2 regions of the Shewanella sp. SR43-8 genome follow, and region 1 is predicted to be linked to the other one. Evidence: predicted binding sites of a transcription regulator. Region 1 holds the regulator's gene; the other holds the start of a gene.
The links. Region 1 encodes FliA, which starts transcription of late flagellar genes. Its sites were predicted from a motif close to CTAAAGNTNNNNNNNNNNNNGCCGATA; they were not measured.
Positions count from the first base shown of each region.

Region 1 (9,003 bases):
TTTATCACGCCTTAGATTTGTTGATTTGGATGTTTATTTTACTGTGTAGCTCTATGCTATTGATTGTTGTTATTGATGTGCCATTTCAAATTTGGAATCATAACAAACAGTTAAAAATGACCAAGCAAGAAGTTAAAGATGAATATAAAGACACTGAAGGTAAGCCTGAAGTTAAAGGCCGCATAAGACAAATGCAGCAAGAGCTGGCGCAACGACGCATGATGACCGAGGTACCTAATGCTGATGTTATCGTGGTCAACCCTGAACACTATGCTGTGGCGGTTAAATACGATGTAAGTCGTTCTTCTGCACCCTTTTTAATCGCTAAAGGGGTCGACGATGTTGCTTTTAAAATACGTGAAATTGCTCGTGAACATAATGTTGCTATTGTTTCTGCTCCACCACTTGCCCGTGCTATTTACCACACAACTAAAATAGACCAGCAAGTTCCAGAAGGCCTATTTACTGCAGTAGCACAAATACTCGCGTATGTTTTTCAGCTAAGACAATATCAAAAAGGCAAAGGTCGTCGGCCTAAACCCATTCCTATTAATCAACCTATTCCTGATGATTTAAAACATTAATCAACCCTATATCAGTCAAATCGCGACGTTATGAATGATGCTATAACTAATAGTGGCTTAGTTTTTGCTTTGTAGATTTATTAGCGTCAAATAAAAACATAGTATTTCGCAATAGACTATACAAAGGGTTCCCCTCTATGGATGCAAAAGCAGCTTTCGGGCAGTTTAAACAAATAAGACCATCGACATTTAAAGGTATCGGTACACCTTTATTGGTACTTGCTGCGCTTGGGATGGTAGTTTTACCCATTCCTGCTTTTTTACTCGATATCCTATTTTCATTCAATATCGCGTTAGCATTAGTTGTGTTACTTGTTGCTATTTATTCAGACAGACCCCTTGATTTTGCTGCATTTCCGACAGTCTTACTGGTTGCTACTTTATTAAGACTCGCGCTTAACGTTGCCTCCACCCGTATTGTATTGCTCGAAGGTCATAATGGTGGTGATGCTGCGGGTAAAGTGATTGAAGCCTTTGGTTCTGTGGTTATTGGCGGCAACTATGCGGTTGGTTTAGTGGTGTTCATTATTCTTATTATCATTAACTTTGCTGTGGTAACTAAAGGTGCGGGGCGTATTGCTGAGGTGAGTGCTCGATTTACCTTGGATGCTATGCCGGGTAAGCAAATGGCCATTGATGCTGATTTAAATGCTGGCACTTTAACCCAAGACCAGGCGCGTATTCGCCGTGCTGAAGTGACTCGTGAAGCCGACTTTTATGGTGCGATGGACGGTGCTTCAAAGTTCGTTAAAGGTGATGCTATCGCCGGTATTATGATTCTTGTCATTAATATACTCGGTGGCTTTGTGATTGGTATCGTTCAGCATGATCTGGATTTTTCTAGTGCAGTAGAAATTTATACTTTGTTGACCATCGGTGATGGCTTGGTTGCACAAATTCCCGGTTTATTATTATCAATTGCAGCCGCGTTAATGGTAACGCGTCAAAATGAATCTGGTGATATGGGCCAAATGATGTTTAGTCAGATGTTTGACAGTCACAAATCATTAGCCATTGCTGCTGGGTTACTGTTTATCATGGGTATTGTGCCTGGAATGCCTCATGTGGCATTTTTGACCTTCGCATTGATTACTGCTGGTGCAGCGTACTTTGTCTACAAGCGGAATGTTGACAAAAAACAAGCGGCACTGACACTGGCGACCAAAGGGCCAGTAGAAGCTAGAGATAAAGAACCTAAAGAGTTAAGTTGGGATGATGTGCGTCATGTTGATACTATCGGTCTGGAAGTGGGATATCGGTTAATTCCATTGGTTGATAAGTCTCAGGGTGGTGAGTTATTAGGCCGAATCAAAGGTGTGCGTAAAAAATTGTCACAAGAATTAGGTTTTTTAGTGCCAGCGGTGCATATTCGTGACAATCTAGACTTATCGCCAAATGCATATCGTATTTCCTTAATGGGTGTGGTGGTAGGTGAGGCTGAAGTTAGACATGATTGTGAGCTAGCGATCAATCCTGGTCAGGTTTACGGTAAGCTTGACGGTATTGACACCCGTGACCCCGCTTTTGGTTTAGAGGCGGTGTGGATCACACCAGAGCAACGTGAACATGCACAAACATTAGGTTATACCGTCGTTGATACCGCAACGGTTGTGGCAACGCATATTAGTCAGTTATTGAGTAATAATGCAGCCAAACTATTAGGTTATGAAGAAGTGCAGCAGTTAATGGATATGCTGAGTAAGAACTCGCCTAAATTAGTTGATGGTTTTGTACCCGATATTATGCCGTTGGGTTCGGTTGTTAAAGTCATGCAAAACTTACTTAACGAAGGCGTCTCGGTTCGTGATTTACGCACCATAGTGCAGACATTATTAGAGTACGGCACCAAGAGTAATGATACCGAAGTCTTAACTGCAGCAGTGCGTATAGCACTAAAACGCATGATAGTACAAGAAATCTCTGGGCCTGAACTTGAAATACCTGTCATTACATTGGCGCCAGAGTTGGAACAGATGTTGCATAAGTCTATGCAGGCGACTGGCGGTGAGGGACCGAATATTGAACCCGGCCTTGCAGAACGCATGCAGCAGTCATTGTTAGATGCTGCACAGAAGCAAGAAATGGTAGGGCAACCAGCCATTTTATTGACCTCTGGTATGTTGAGGTCAACGCTGTCCAGATTTGTTAAATACACTATTCCAAATTTACGAGTGATTTCTTATCAAGAAATACCCGATGAGAAACAAATTAGAATTGTTTCTGCTGTTGGCCAATAGTGATAACGTCAGTTTATTGAGGTGCATAAGTGAAAATTAAACGATTTTTTGCCAAAGATATGCGCGAAGCATTGGCTCAAGTAAAAGAGACCTTAGGCTCTGACGCTGTCATTATGTCAAACAAAAAAGTTGCAGGCGGAATCGAAATTGTCGCCGCAGTCGATTATGATGAACCTAAGGCCTCTATTGCATCGCAAGCGCCGACGACTAGCTTTATGGATGTCAGTGAGGATCGCGTCTCAATAGGCGCTAAGCCTGTAATGAAAGCTCAATCTAAGGTAAATCCGCCACCGGAAGCAGATTCTCTTCAAGCATTGCTTGAAAAACAGCATAATCGCATGAAACAACAAATGTCTGTTCGCCAAGATGAACCTGAATTACCTGAGTGGGCGCGTCAATTACAAGGGGCAAAGACTGCTAAGCCAACATCAACGTTAAAAGCGCCGGTCGTGCCTGAACACACTAAAAAAACTAATAGAAATCAATCTGATGATATGGACGCGTTACGTGAAGAAATGGCTTCATTACGTAACTTATTGACCCATCAAGTGTCATCGTTAATGAAAGACCAAAAAAAGCGTACCGATCCAGTTGGTGCTATGCTTGAAAGTAAATTGATTGCCGCAGAGTTTTCTCCTGCAGTTGCTGCTAAACTAGCAGGATTGAGTCAACATTATACGCCAGCCGACTTAGTAAGAGCGCTACCGCAAAGCTTAGCTAACTTACTCGACAACCAAGGTGATGATATTGTCAAACGTGGTGGTGTGGTCGCTTTTGTTGGCCCAACAGGTGTAGGTAAGACGACTTCTTTAGCTAAAATAGCAGCTCGATTTGCTGCCCATCATGGCCCCGAGCAGGTGGCATTGATTACCACAGATCATTATCGTATTGGTGCCTATGAGCAATTAGCAACTTATGGCAAAATAATGGGCTGTCCGGTGAAGCAAGCACATGATTTAGCCGAATTAGAACAAATTCTTTATCAATTTAGGAATCGTAAGTTAGTATTAATCGATACCGCCGGTATGGGGCAGCGAGATATGCGCTTATATCAGCAACTTGATAATTTGACGGCAAATAGTAGGATCCCCATTCGGAGTTACTTAGTCTTGTCAGCGACAGGCCAGCGCCGTGTCTTACAAGATGCTGTAGAACATTTTAAACGTATTCCATTAGCGGGTGCGATTTTAACAAAATTAGATGAATCAATATCAATTGCAGGTGCATTGAGCGTATTGATTCAAAATGAGTTACCATTAAGCTATGTTACTGACGGTCAACGTGTTCCTGAGGACATGAAAGTCGCAGATACACTAGAGCTAGCCAAGAAAGCTCTCGCGGCGTTAAATGAAACTGAACAACAATTATCACAAGACACAGTGTGGTCTAATGACACAGCCTATGCATTTGAGTAAAGATATGACTCGGGATCAAGCAAGTGGTTTACGTATGATGAATCAACCAAATAACGATAAAGTTAAAGTAATTGCCGTATCCGGTGGTAAAGGCGGAGTTGGTAAAACAAGTGTGTCAATTAATACTGCGGTAGCATTAGCCGAAAAGGGCAAACGTGTATTAGTACTTGATGCCGATTTAGGTTTAGCCAATGTCGATGTGATGCTCGGGATACGTGCTGAGAAAAATTTATCTCATGTTTTGTCAGGTGATGCCGAATTAGATGACATCATTGTACGCGGACCCAAAGGTATCGGTATTGTTCCTGCTACATCAGGTTCACAAGCGATGGTTGAATTGACACCAGCACAACATGCCGGCTTGATCCGTGCATTTAGTGAAATGCGGACTCAGTTTGATATTTTAATTGTTGATACTGCTGCCGGTATATCAGATATGGTGCTGAGTTTTTCTCGTGCATCACAAGATGTATTAATAGTGGTTTGTGACGAACCAACATCGATTACCGATGCTTATGCGTTAATTAAGATACTAAGTCGTGAACATGGTGTGTTCCACTTCAAAATTGTGGCAAATATGGTACGTAGTTTACGAGAAGGTATGGAATTATTTGCTAAACTCAGTAAAGTGACAGATAGATTTCTAGATGTTGCATTGGAGTTGGTGGCAACCATTCCCTTTGATGAGAATTTACGTAAAGCAGTTCGTAAACAAAAACTAGTCGTTGAGGCTTATCCTAAATCACCTTCAGCTATTGCTTACCACGGATTAGCCAATAAAATTATGACTTGGCCTGTGCCACAGCAACCCGGTGGTCATTTAGAATTTTTTGTTGAACGTCTTGTACAACGTAAGCCGATACAAGAAGGAAGAACGGGTGAATAAAGCCGCAGCGTATACTCAGTTCGATAACAAAACGTCTATCATTGAACAGTATGCACCGTTGGTAAAAAGAATTGCTCATCATATGCTGGCAAGATTACCAGCATCGGTGCAACTTGATGACCTGTTACAAGCTGGAATGATGGGGTTGCTTGAGGCCTCATCAAAATTTGATAACAGCAAAGGTGCTAAGTTTGAAACTTTTGCTGGCATTAGAATTCGTGGAGCGATGATAGATGAAATTCGTCGTGGTGACTGGGTTCCACGCTCAGTTCACCGTAATAATCGTCGAGTTGCACAAGTAATTGATGAATTAGAGCAACAGCTTGGTCGTGATGCTTATGATACTGAAATTGCTGAAAAGCTTGAAATGTCGCTCGATGAGTACCATCATATCTTAAATGATGTTTCTGTTGGTAAAATCATAGGCATAGAAGATCTTGGTGTTTCACAAGATGTGTTAATCACAGATAATGAATCGCCAGATGAGGCCTTTGACTCGCTTGCTGAAATTCAATTCCAATCTGCATTGGTTGAAGCAATTAAGACATTGCCAGAAAGAGATGCGTTAGTGTTGTCGTTATATTACAACGAAGCATTAAATTTAAAAGAAATCGGTGCCATCCTTGATGTTAGTGAATCGCGTGTAAGCCAGATATTAAGTCAGGCAATGCTCAGATTAAAAGCTAAACTCAAGCATTGGACACAAGAATAATAACTTATTTAGAGCAAACGAGTGTCAGCTCACCGGAGGAAACCTTGGACAAGAATATGAAGATTCTTATTGTTGACGATTTTTCAACAATGAGGCGTATCATTAAGAACTTGTTGCGAGATTTGGGATTTAATAATACCCAAGAAGCAGATGATGGCTCAACAGCCCTACCTATGTTACAAAAAGGCGATTTTGATTTTGTAGTAACAGACTGGAACATGCCTGGAATGCAAGGTATTGATTTACTTAGAGCAATCCGTGCAGATGATTCGTTAAAGCATTTACCCGTATTGATGGTAACCGCAGAAGCCAAGCGTGAACAAATTATTGCTGCAGCGCAAGCTGGGGTAAATGGTTATGTGGTAAAGCCTTTCACCGCCGCAACGTTAAAAGAAAAGTTAGATAAAATCTTTGAACGACTCGCATAAGCAAGGATAAGTCATGCAGGCATCAATATCGGGGTTAATCACTCTCGAACAGGCCCAAGAACTTGTTGAATTGCTTACCTTAGGTCAGCAAGATAAAGCTGATGACGTCATCAGGGAGCTTGCTACACCATTGCAGCGTGAGCTTTTTGAAGAAGTGGGTAAGTTAACTCGACAACTTCATAGTGCATTAAAAGATTTTCAAATTGATAACCGTTTATCTGAATTAGCCAATACCGAAATTCCGGATGCTAAAGAAAGATTAAACTACGTTATCGATATGACAGAGCAAGCTGCTAATAAAACCATGGATGCAGTTGAAGAATGTCTACCTTTGGCCGATACCATTATCAGTAATATTCAATCAGTAACGCCAATGTGGGATAAATTGATGCGTCGTGACATCGAGTTGGGTGAGTTTAAATCACTTTGCCACGATGTTCAGCAGTTTATGCTACACAGTGAAAATGATTGTAATCGTCTTCGTGAGCTATTAAATCAAATTTTAATGGCGCAAGACTTCCAAGACTTAACTGGCCAAATGATCCGTCGAGTGATTGATTTAGTTCGTGAAGTAGAAAGTAATTTAGTTTCAATGCTAACGGTGTTTGGTGATCATATTACTGAGTCATCGCCAACGATAAACGATAATAAAATAGAAGCAGAAGGCCCCATCATGAATGCAGAACTGCGTGAAGATGTGGTGACAGGTCAGGATGAAGTAGACGATCTGCTATCAAGTCTGGGTTTCTAATTAGGAGTCAATTTAATGTCCTTTGATGTTGATGAAGAGATACTCCAGGACTTTTTAATTGAAGCTGGTGAGATTTTAGAGCTTCTACAAGAGCAGCTAGTTGCTCTTGAAAATAATCCTGATGACAGTGATTTACTTAATGCTATTTTCCGTGGATTTCATACTGTCAAAGGCGGAGCTGGTTTTTTAAGCTTAAAGCCGATGGTTGACGTGTGTCATGAAGCTGAAAATACGTTCGATTTATTGCGCACCGGAAAACGTGGCGTAAATGCAGAATTAATGGATATTATTTTGCAAGCGGTCGACGCCATTAATACTATGTTTGCTCAAACTCAACAGGGACAAGAACAAGACCCAGCAGATCCAATGCTACTTGCGAAACTCAAATTATTAAGCTCAGGTGCGCCATTACCCTCAGAGATGTCGGCTGCAGAACTTGAACCTATCGAAAATGTTGTTGAGGTTAACGAGCCTGAAGTTATTGAGGATGTGAGTCCTTTTACGGCAGAAACGTCTGATTCTGGCAGCATTGATGAAATTGATGAGTTAGAATTTGAAGCCTTACTTGATGCCTTACACGGTTCAGGTAACAGTCCTGTTGCATCTAAATCTTCTGCAATAAAGAAAGACAATATTGACTCAAAACCAGCACCAGCAAAAAGCAGTGACGAAATTACCGATGACGAATTTGAAGCACTCTTAGACGAGTTACACGGCTCAGGTTCATTTAAAGCCAAAGACGAACCTGTGGTTGCTGCTAAACCTGCAAGTACACCAGTTGCTCAACCCGCAGTAGACTCAGATGAAATCACCGACGATGAGTTTGAACGTCTTTTAGATGAATTACACGGTAAAGGCACTGCCCCAGTAGCGAAAGTGCAATCAACTCCGGTTGCTGCAGAATCTGCTAAAGTGGTTACTCCTCCACCGGCAGCAAAACCCGCTCCGACTCCAGTTGCTAAGCCAGTTATGCCATCGACTCCAGCCGTTGTGCCAAAAGTTGAACCCTTAGCAGATAAAGCCCCAGTCAAAGCGTCGTCTGTGCCACAAGGTGAAACCACAGTTCGCGTAGATACCGCTCGTTTAGATCAAATCATGAATATGGTTGGTGAATTGGTATTAGTCCGTAATCGACTGGTGAGCTTAGGCATTAATCGTGAAGACGAGGAAATGTCAAAAGCACTTGCTAACCTTGATTTGGTGACCGCTGATTTACAAGGTGCGGTGATGAAGACGCGCATGCAACCTATCAAGAAAGTATTTGGTCGTTTCCCACGGGTTGTTCGAGATTTAGCGCGTACATTAAATAAAGAAATTGATTTAGTGATGATTGGTGAAGACACCGATCTTGATAAAAATTTAGTTGAGGCTTTAGCCGATCCTTTGGTCCACTTAGTGAGAAACTCAGTCGACCACGGTATTGAAATGCCGGTGACTCGTGAAGCAAATGGTAAATCCCGAACCGGTACTATTACCTTATCGGCTAGCCAAGAAGGTGATCACATCCTGCTGAAAATTGAGGATGATGGCGCTGGCATGGATCCTGAAAAGCTAAAACAAATTGCGATAAGTCGTGGTGTGCTCGATGAAGATGCCGCCTCGAGAATGACTGATAACGAAGCGTATAATCTGATTTTCGCTCCAGGCTTTTCAACTAAAGTTGAAATCTCAGACATTTCAGGCCGTGGTGTGGGTATGGATGTGGTGAAAACCCGCATAAATCAACTCAATGGTACTGTCTACATTGATTCGATGAAAGGTAAGGGCACCACACTTGAAATTAAAGTGCCGTTAACCTTGGCTATCATGCCAACCTTGATGGTTGATGTGTCTAATCAAGTCTTCGCTCTGCCATTATCGAGTGTTAATGAGATCTTTAATTTAGATTTAACCAAAACCAATATTGTCGATGGTCAATTAACGGTTATTTTCCGTAATAAAGCCGTGCCATTATTTTATCTAGAACATTGGTTGCACAGTAAGAAATCGA
Region 1 covers NZ_JACJDX010000001.1:168,831-177,833, reverse strand. The annotation lists gene flhB (flagellar biosynthesis protein FlhB) at 1-584, shown strand, start outside; gene flhA (flagellar biosynthesis protein FlhA) at 722-2,821, shown strand; gene flhF (flagellar biosynthesis protein FlhF) at 2,851-4,236, shown strand; gene H5114_RS00685 (MinD/ParA family protein) at 4,241-5,122, shown strand; gene H5114_RS00680 (RNA polymerase sigma factor FliA) at 5,115-5,834, shown strand; gene cheY (chemotaxis response regulator CheY) at 5,879-6,262, shown strand; gene H5114_RS00670 (protein phosphatase CheZ) at 6,276-7,013, shown strand; gene H5114_RS00665 (chemotaxis protein CheA) at 7,029-9,003, shown strand, end outside.

Region 2 (9,003 bases), on a different contig from region 1:
TTTAGTGGTTGCTAAGCTCGCCAGTGTTGCATTGCCATTTCTTTTGAAAGAATTAGTCGATACCTTAGATAAACAATCTCCGGCCCAGCTTATTGCAGTCCCGGTTGGCTTGGTATTAGCTTATGGCGCGGTTCGTTTACTCAATGTCATTATTGGTGAGGTTCGTGACACCTTATTTGGCCGAGTCACCGAACGTGCTATCCGTCGTCTTGGGCGGGCGGTATTTGAACATTTGCATCGACTCGATCTTGATTTTCACTTAGATCGTCGCACCGGTGGCTTATCCCGCGACATTGAACGTGGCACCAGTGGTGTCAATTTTTTAATGCGTTTTATGGTATTTAATATCGTACCAACCCTGCTTGAGATTATGCTTGTTATTGGGGTCTTCTTTTATAATTATGGCATCAGTTTTGCGCTGATAACCTTAGTTTCTGTTGTAGCTTATATTGGTTATTCTATCGTAGCGACTGAGTGGCGCACCGGTTATGTTCGTGATGCTGCCCGAGCTGACTCGCTGGCCAATACTCGTTCAGTGGATAGCTTGTTAAATTATGAAACCGTAAAATATTTTAATAACGAAGAATTTGAGTCACAACGATATGACTCTGCACTTGAGCAATGGGAAGTGGCAAAACGAAAAAATCGTTTATCATTGTTTGCCCTAAACGGTGGTCAAGCGTTAATTATCGCTGTGGCTATGACAGCTATGATGGCATTAGCGGCTTATGAAGTAAGCCAGGGCTCAATGACTATAGGTGACTTTGTGTTAATTAATGCATTTATGATGCAGTTGTTTATTCCGTTAAATTTCTTAGGGTTTGTGTATCGTGAGATCCGCGGTGCATTAGCCAATATTGAGCGTATGTTTGATATTTTAGACAAACAACCACAAGTATTAGATTCGGATGATGCTATTGAGATTAGCCCAACGATTGGGACGATAAAGTTTACCGATGTGAGTTTTCAATACGACCAACGCCCTATTTTGAACAGTGTTAGCTTCGAGGTGCCAGCAGGGAAAAAAATTGCTGTAGTCGGTGACAGTGGCGCGGGTAAATCAACTATTATTAAATTGCTATTCCGCTTTTATGATGTTGCCAGTGGTGCAATCACTATTGATGGCATTGATGTGCGTCACTTTAGCCAGCAAGCTTTGCGAAGAGCTATTGCTGTTGTCCCGCAAGATACTGTGTTATTCAATGATTCTATTTACGAAAATATTCGCTATGGTCGTGCCGATGCGACTCATGATGAGATTGTCGCTGCAGTTAAGCTAGCGCATTTGAGTGACTTTATTGAATCATTACCAGATAAAGGCAATACCAAAGTGGGGGAGAGAGGTTTAAAGCTCTCAGGTGGAGAAAAACAACGAGTTGCTATTGCTCGAGCGGTGTTGAAGGGCTCGCCCATCCTAGTGTTTGATGAAGCAACATCGTCTCTCGACTCACGATCTGAGCAAGCGATTCTCAGCGCGCTTAGAGATGCTGCTAAAGGACACACAAGTTTAGTGGTGGCCCATCGTTTATCGACCATTATTGATGCCGATCAAATAGTGGTATTGAGTAAAGGTAAGATTGTTGAGCATGGTACTCATGTCAGTTTGTTAGCTAAACAAGGTCTTTATGCGCGACTTTGGCATATTCAACATGAACAAAAAAATCTGCCACATGCCTAGTGGACGTTGCTATGTTGCTAGGTGATATAAAAGAATAAAATACCGAAGTTGCTGTTTTTCATTTATGCTTTATTGACTATGAGTAAGGCTTATACAGCATTTAAGTTTTACATAAATGGCCGCTATTTATAACGCTAAACGCTATAATTGAATACTTAAGCAGCAAAGAATAGCGCGTAAACTGACTTGTTAGATTTATCGTGACTGAAATTTTTGACGGCAGTGATCAACGCAGTTAATCTATAGTCCGACTTATGGTGTATTATCCCCAGATAGCTATACTTTTCAATCAATTGGATTTTATTAAAGGTGCGAATTCGTGTATGGAGGTGACTTGTGCATAATATTGCGTTAATTGCGGCGCTAGAAGGCACCCGACATCAAGTGACAACTGATTGGTTTGCTATTATGGCAATGCTAAAAGGGCGTAACATGTCTGATGATGCGATTAAAATAGTCTACAACGATTTGTGTGCCGGTTTAAGAGTGACGACTCGTGGAGTGACTCTCGCGAAGGCAATGGACAGCGACTTGGATAAGAGCAATATATCAATCTAGCCATCCCACAATACAATTCCTATGTACTTTGGGATTAATCGAGTGTAATAAAATCATATTCTAGTAGCGGCTGTTATCACAAGCTGAAGTATTGGCTTTGGCTTAAGTGGATTTAATTTAATGCTCAAAGAGGATTAATCGCTAAATGAGATTTTCTGGATAATGTAAGTACAAGAGGATTGGCTGAAACAATGGTTTAGTAGAGAGTATAACGATGACTGGCTTATTTTTTTTGCCAATTAATACACACCATTTTTATCAATGCTGCTGGAGACGGATCGAGAGTTAAGCATTTAATTTTTCCTTGCTCAAAACACACTAGCTCGCCTTCGATTTCTGTCATTCGATTACAGTTTTTACAGCTTAAACTTAAGCTTTTGACATTTAGATCAACATTAAGATCTACTGCATTCTTTTTGATATTCAACATGAAATCCTTCTGTTTGATTTCGCTTTAAAATCACACTAAGACCGCTTACTGTGACAAACATCAAATTTTATTATACACCCTTTAATGATATTCGGCAAAGTAATCGCGCGTAGCGAACCCCAGTAGTTTACTGGGGTTGATGTGCTTCTCTACTGCATATGACGGTAATGGTTATCAAGGGTGACTGCAACTCCAGACGATTGCACTATTCGAGCGTGATGACGGGTTAAATACCTTGGGTCTGTTACGCCACAAGAGTGGGCAATCATGGTTAAATCATAATGTAAGAAATGATTGTAGTTTGCCACTCGCACAGATTTATCTTTAGGATCTAAGCCTTTTTGCAGACGGATATTATGGGTTGTGATACCCGTTGGGCAGGTGTCTCTGTTGCACTGTAGTGATTGAATGCAACCCAAGGCAAACATATTGCCGCGAGCTGAAGCAATAAAGTCTGCGCCAGTGGCCAATGCCCAAGCCACATAAGATGGCATAATCATTTTACCCGTTGCGATGACTTTAATGCGTTGCTTAAAGCCGCGTTGATTCAATAAATCAACCAGAGACGGCAAGCTTTGCCTTAGTGGTAACCCAACGTTGTCCATCAATGCCTGTGGCGCTGCACCAGTGCCGCCATCTGAGCTGTCCAAAGTAAAAAAATCTGGGGCATATTCTATCCCACGTTGCTCAATTTCATCCAAAAACTCGGTTACCCAAGACATATCGCCTAATACAGCCTTAATGCCAGTTGGTTTACCGGTAATGTCTCTTACTTGATTTATCATATCGACAATGTCAGCAACATTGTGTAATTCAATATGGCCATTAGGGCTAATTGAGTCGTGTCCTGCTGGAATACCGCGAATGGCTGCGATTTCTTCGGTCACTTTTACAGCAGGTAAAATCCCTCCTTTCCCTGGCTTAGCGCCCTGGCTCAACTTAATTTCAAACATTTTAACTTCAGGGTGGGCTGCTATATCGCTGAGTTTTTGAGGATCTAAATGGCCTTGTTCGTCTCGGACACCATATTTGGCTGTCCCGATTTGAAACACTAAGTCACAATGACCTTTAAGATGATACGGGCTTAATCCTCCCTCACCAGTATTGAGCCAGCAACCTGCTTTCGCTGCACCATGAGATAGTGCCGTTATCGCTGGTCGAGATAATGCACCAAAGCTCATTGCTGAAATATGGCAAATTTTACTGGTTGTGTAAGGATGGGTGCAATCTGGACCAATGGTTACGTCTATTGTCTTGTGAGAGTCATGATCGCTGACTGGAAAGGCTGAGTTCATGAACATCACTGAACCGGGTTTATCTAGAACTTGTGTTGATCCAAATGCAATTGTACGGTCAACATTTTTTGCTGCGCGATATACCCAATTGCGCTCGGCACGGTTAAATGGCAGTTCTTCACGATCTTGAGAAAAAAAGTATTGTCTAAAAAACTCACCCTGTTTTTCAAATATATATCGAAAGCGACCGATAACAGGGTAATTATGGCGTATGGCTTGTTTTGTTTGCCATTTATCAGCAATAAACATGTAAATGACCGCAATCAGTAATAGCCAAAATAACACTAAGAAAAGACCAGAGAAGATATCCATTCCCCACATAAACCAATGTTGTTGCGGCATATTATTGTCCTTAAATTGAATCGAGTACTGTGTGTTTATTCGCGGTAATTTAGTCGCAGTAATGATAGTAATTGAGTCTGGTTAATTAACCATATTAGCAATGCCAAATATAATCTCACTATATCGTTTATTTTTTCTGCTTGCTATCTAACTGCTTTGTTTTAAAACGAAGAAGCATTTATGGTCATTATTGCAGTGAATTAAATCGTATATTTATTTCATTATGACTTCAGGTATGCATTTTTTGGTCGATAATTAAGCTATCCGTTACTTTAAATAAGACACTATTATGGACATTAAAAGCGCAGCGCCCTCAAATGTGAAGGGACGAGAAAACAACAATACTCCAACCAGTGAAGCGAATACTTCAACTCAAAATAAAGCTAATAATACGAGTTCAGCGGTAAATTCATCAGCTAAAGTATCAGTGAGTCAACTGAGTCGTCAAATGATGAACAACAGTATTCTTGCCGCACAGGAGGAAGTGAGTATTTCTGCGGGTGACAAGTCTATGGCGTTGCTTTATCGCGCCGCAATTGAAGCCATTAACCAAGAACTTGCCCCTACGCTTGGAGACAACGCAATTCAGAAGGGCGTCGATAGCGGAGTGGATTACTCACCAGAGGCAACAGCTGATCGCATTGTGAGCTTTGCCACAAATTTTTTCTCTATTCACCAACAACAAAATAAATCTATGGGACTAGATGAGCAAGTTGATAGTTTTATGCTCAAAATTGGTGATGCCATAGATCAAGGCTTTAAAGAGGCTAGCGATATATTGTCTGGTTTAAAGGTGTTAGAAGGTGACATAGCCGCTGGTGTGGATAAAACATATGAACTGATACAGCAAGGGTTAGCGCAATTTAAGCAAGATAAGCTTGCTAAAGATGAATCACAAAGCGTGACTCAAGCGACGTAGTCTCTTATGATTAAGATTGGCTCTCAGTGAAAGGATCGTGACTATGTGGACTACGGGTAAAGTAATTGAACGCATTGATTGGAATGACAAATTATTTTCACTGCGGATCAAAGCCGATGTCGAACCTTTTATCGCTGGTCAGTTTATAAAGCTCAGCCAAATACGAGATGAAAAGCGTGTTGCTCGTGCATATTCACTGGTGAATCCCCCAGGTAAGGACTATGTCGAAGTGCTTGCTGTTGCGGTAGAGGACGGGCTGCTGTCTCCAGATCTACAAGCATTAACCCCTGGAGACTCTATTGAAGTGACGTCTAAAGCAACAGGGTTTATGACTCTAGACGAGGTGCCAAATGGTGCTTTGCAAGGTAAACATTTGTGGTTTTTTGCCACAGGCACCGCAGTCGGACCTTTTATCTCAATGCTGGCAACTGGTGGGCCTTGGCAACGTTTTGAAAAGGTCGTGCTCGTTTATGGTGTTCGCCTTGGTGAAGATCTTGCTTATTTAGAGACCATCCAGCAGTTTATTGAACTGCATCCACAGCAGTTTGTATTTATTCCTATTGTGACCCGTGAAGATTATCCTAATGCTTTATCATGTCGTATTCCCGATGGTATTAGCAGCGGATTAATTGAACAGAAAGCGGGGTTAGGGATAAATGCTGAGCATTCTCAAGTGATGATCTGCGGTAACCCTGGCATGATAACGGATGCTCAAATCGCTTTAGTGGAAAAAGGATTAGCAAAAAATCTTCGACGCGCTCCTGGGCAAATAACAGTCGAAAAATATTGGTAATAGCATCAATCATAACCATTAATGCCGTGATGGCAGAGCCTCAACAGTGCTCACTGATTTTTGTGGTCATTGCTTCCCTCGCTTGAAAATTCACTGCCCCGAGTGAAACAGCACTTGCTCCTTTGAAGATGATCACTTACCCTATCGCAATTGATAACCATTATCAATCGCGTCGGCGATGGCGCAATATTGTTTCAATTAGGGAGCGTTGATTAATGAAATTGCTAAAAAGTGTCGCATTATTAGGTTTGGCTTGTGTGGCTTCTTCGGTCAGTGCCGCAGAGGCATTAACGGTTTATTCTTATCGCCAAGCTTTCCTGATTGAGCCGATTGTTGAAAAATTTACCCAACAAAGTGGTATCGACGTTAATGTCGTATTTGCTAAAGATGGCATTGCTGAACGGATAGCGCGTGAAGGTCGTTTATCCCCTGCTGACGTAGTGCTGACATCAGACTTTTCTCGCTTGATGGAGTTGGTGGATAAAGATCTTGTTTCACCGGTCCAAAGCAACATTATCGACCATAATATTCCGTCTCAATATCGCTCACAACAACATAATTGGTTTGCACTCACTATGCGGGTGCGTAATTTATATTCTTCTAAAGATCGTACTGGTAAAATTGATATTGATTACGAGGACTTAGCCTTAGCTGAATACAAAGGTAAAATTTGTACTCGCAGTGGTAAACACCCTTATAACGTCGCATTAGTAGCCTCAATGATCGCTCATGATGGTGAAGCGAAAACGAAAACCTGGCTACAAGGGGTCAAAGCTAATTTAGCCCGTAAGCCTCAGGGTAATGATCGTGATCAAGTACTAGCCGTTAAAGAAGGCTTGTGTGATATCGCTATCGGTAACAGTTATTACTACGGCAATATGTTAATGGATAAAAACCAGAAAAGCTGGGCACAAGCTGTCGATATTAATTTTCCTAATCAAAAGAACCGTGGCGCTCATGTCAACGTATCAGGAATGGCATTAGCCAAACATGCTCCTCATAAAGACAATGCCATTAAATTAATGGAATTCCTTACCTCAGATGTCGCGCAAAAAATGTATGCTGAAGTGAACATGGAATATCCGGTAAAGGCTGATGTGGCTCCGTCTGAATTAGTGGCCTCATGGGGTGATTTTAAGGCCGACAGCTTACCGATTTATAAGTTGGCAGAATACCACCAAGCGGCAGTTAAATTACTCGACGAAGTGAAATTTGACCTGTAATTATGGCGATCCTCAATAGACGATCAACCTCCAAGCCAAGCGCACGTAACCATTTTTAGCGCACTATTGCTACGATTAATAGTATTGATAAAATGAGTTGGGTGCGCTGAGTTAACTCGGTATTATTTATGATTTTAGGCCTAACCAGAGGCTGGTCGCTTACTGGTTATTTTATCGCGGTAATATTAATATTGCCGCTGATTGCCTTAATAGTGCAATCCACTCTTCCTGACGAAGCTGTATTTAGCCATTTATTTAATACAGTGTTGCCGACATACATAGCCAATAGCTTATTACTGATGTTATTGGTTGGACTCGGCTCGCTGCTATTAGCTATTCCTGCTGCGTGGGTAATTGCCCGCTGTGACTTTCCTTTTCGACGATACTTTCAGTGGCTATTACTGCTTCCATTAGCCATGCCAGCATATATTGTTGCTTATGTTTATACTGATATGCTCGATTATGCCGGCCCAGTGCAACGTACACTAAGGGATTGGTTTGAATGGCAATCACCCCATGATTATTATTTCCCCGCGATACGCAGCCTTGGCGGAGCGGCAATAATACTGTCGTTAGTACTATTCCCTTATATTTACTTATTAGCCCGCACCGCTTTTATGGAGCAATCATCAAGTTTATTGTATGCATCACGGGTAATGGGGTGCAGTCCGTGGCGCAGTTTTTGGCGACTGGCATTACCCATGGCAAGGCCTGCTTTAGCTGTTGGCGTTGCCCTAGTGGCTATGGAAACCGCAGCAGACTTTGCCACTGTAAGCTATTTTGCCGTTCCTACTCTAACCACAGCCGTTTACGACACATGGCTTGGCTATGGCAGTTTAACGGCTGCCGCTAAATTATCGGCAATTATGTTGCTGGTGGTGTTCTCTATGATAGGTGTTGAACGATTTGCCCGTCGCAAACAACAATTATTTCAAAAACAATCATCCTTCAATGAAGCCGATCGATATGTGTTGTCATCAACTAAGGCATGGATTGCGCTAGGCTACTGCACTTTATTGTTATTTCTTGCCTTCTTGCTGCCTTTTACCGTGTTATGTGTTTATGCCATTGATTATTTTAACGAGAGTTGGGATACACGTTTTTGGCAATATAGCCTTAACAGCTTATACATTGCCGCTATCGTGAGTGCCGTGTGTATGCTGTTATCACTGATATTGATGTTTGTCCGTCGAGTCAGTCCGCGTAAAAGTGATTATCTTCCTTCTAGACTCAGTTCTACTGGTTATGCATTGCCGGGCACAGTCCTAGCAATTGGTGTTTTGGTTCCACTGACATTTATTGATTTTGCGATTAACGATGTTTACGATTGGCTGGGTGAACGTGGACCGGGATTGTTATTGACCGGCAGCGTGTTCGCTCTGATTTTTGCTTTTTGTGTACGTTTTATTGCCATATCTATCGGTAGCTTAGAGAACAGTTATAAGCGCATTTCGCCTTCTTTGGACATGGCATGTATTACCTTGGGGCAAACCCCATTGCAACTGCTTTGGCGGGTTCATTTACCGTTATTGCGTAAAGGGATTTTTGCCGGGGCATTGTTGGTGTTTATTGAAAGTATGAAAGAGTTGCCCGCAGCATTATTATTACGCCCCATCGGATTTGAAAACTTAGCCACTTATGTGTTTCAGTTTGTCTCAGATGAAAAGCTTGAACATGGTGCATTAGCCGCGATTGTTATTGTGTTAGTCGGGCTTGTTCCATTGATTTATCTTAATCGCTCCTTGGAGCAACAAGGCTAATTATG
Region 2 covers NZ_JACJDX010000003.1:42,347-51,349, reverse strand. The annotation lists gene H5114_RS04375 (ABC transporter ATP-binding protein/permease) at 1-1,678, shown strand, start outside; gene H5114_RS04370 (hypothetical protein) at 2,015-2,236, shown strand; gene H5114_RS04365 (hypothetical protein) at 2,460-2,666, opposite strand; gene H5114_RS04360 (FMN-binding glutamate synthase family protein) at 2,816-4,303, opposite strand; gene H5114_RS04355 (DUF5610 domain-containing protein) at 4,593-5,222, shown strand; gene H5114_RS04350 (ferredoxin--NADP reductase) at 5,266-6,015, shown strand; gene H5114_RS04345 (Fe(3+) ABC transporter substrate-binding protein) at 6,231-7,238, shown strand; gene H5114_RS04340 (iron ABC transporter permease) at 7,367-8,998, shown strand; gene H5114_RS04335 (ABC transporter ATP-binding protein) at 9,001-9,003, shown strand, end outside.
Region 2: H5114_RS04355 (DUF5610 domain-containing protein) is a predicted target of FliA. The motif match lies at 4,531-4,557, and genes of this name have one in related genera.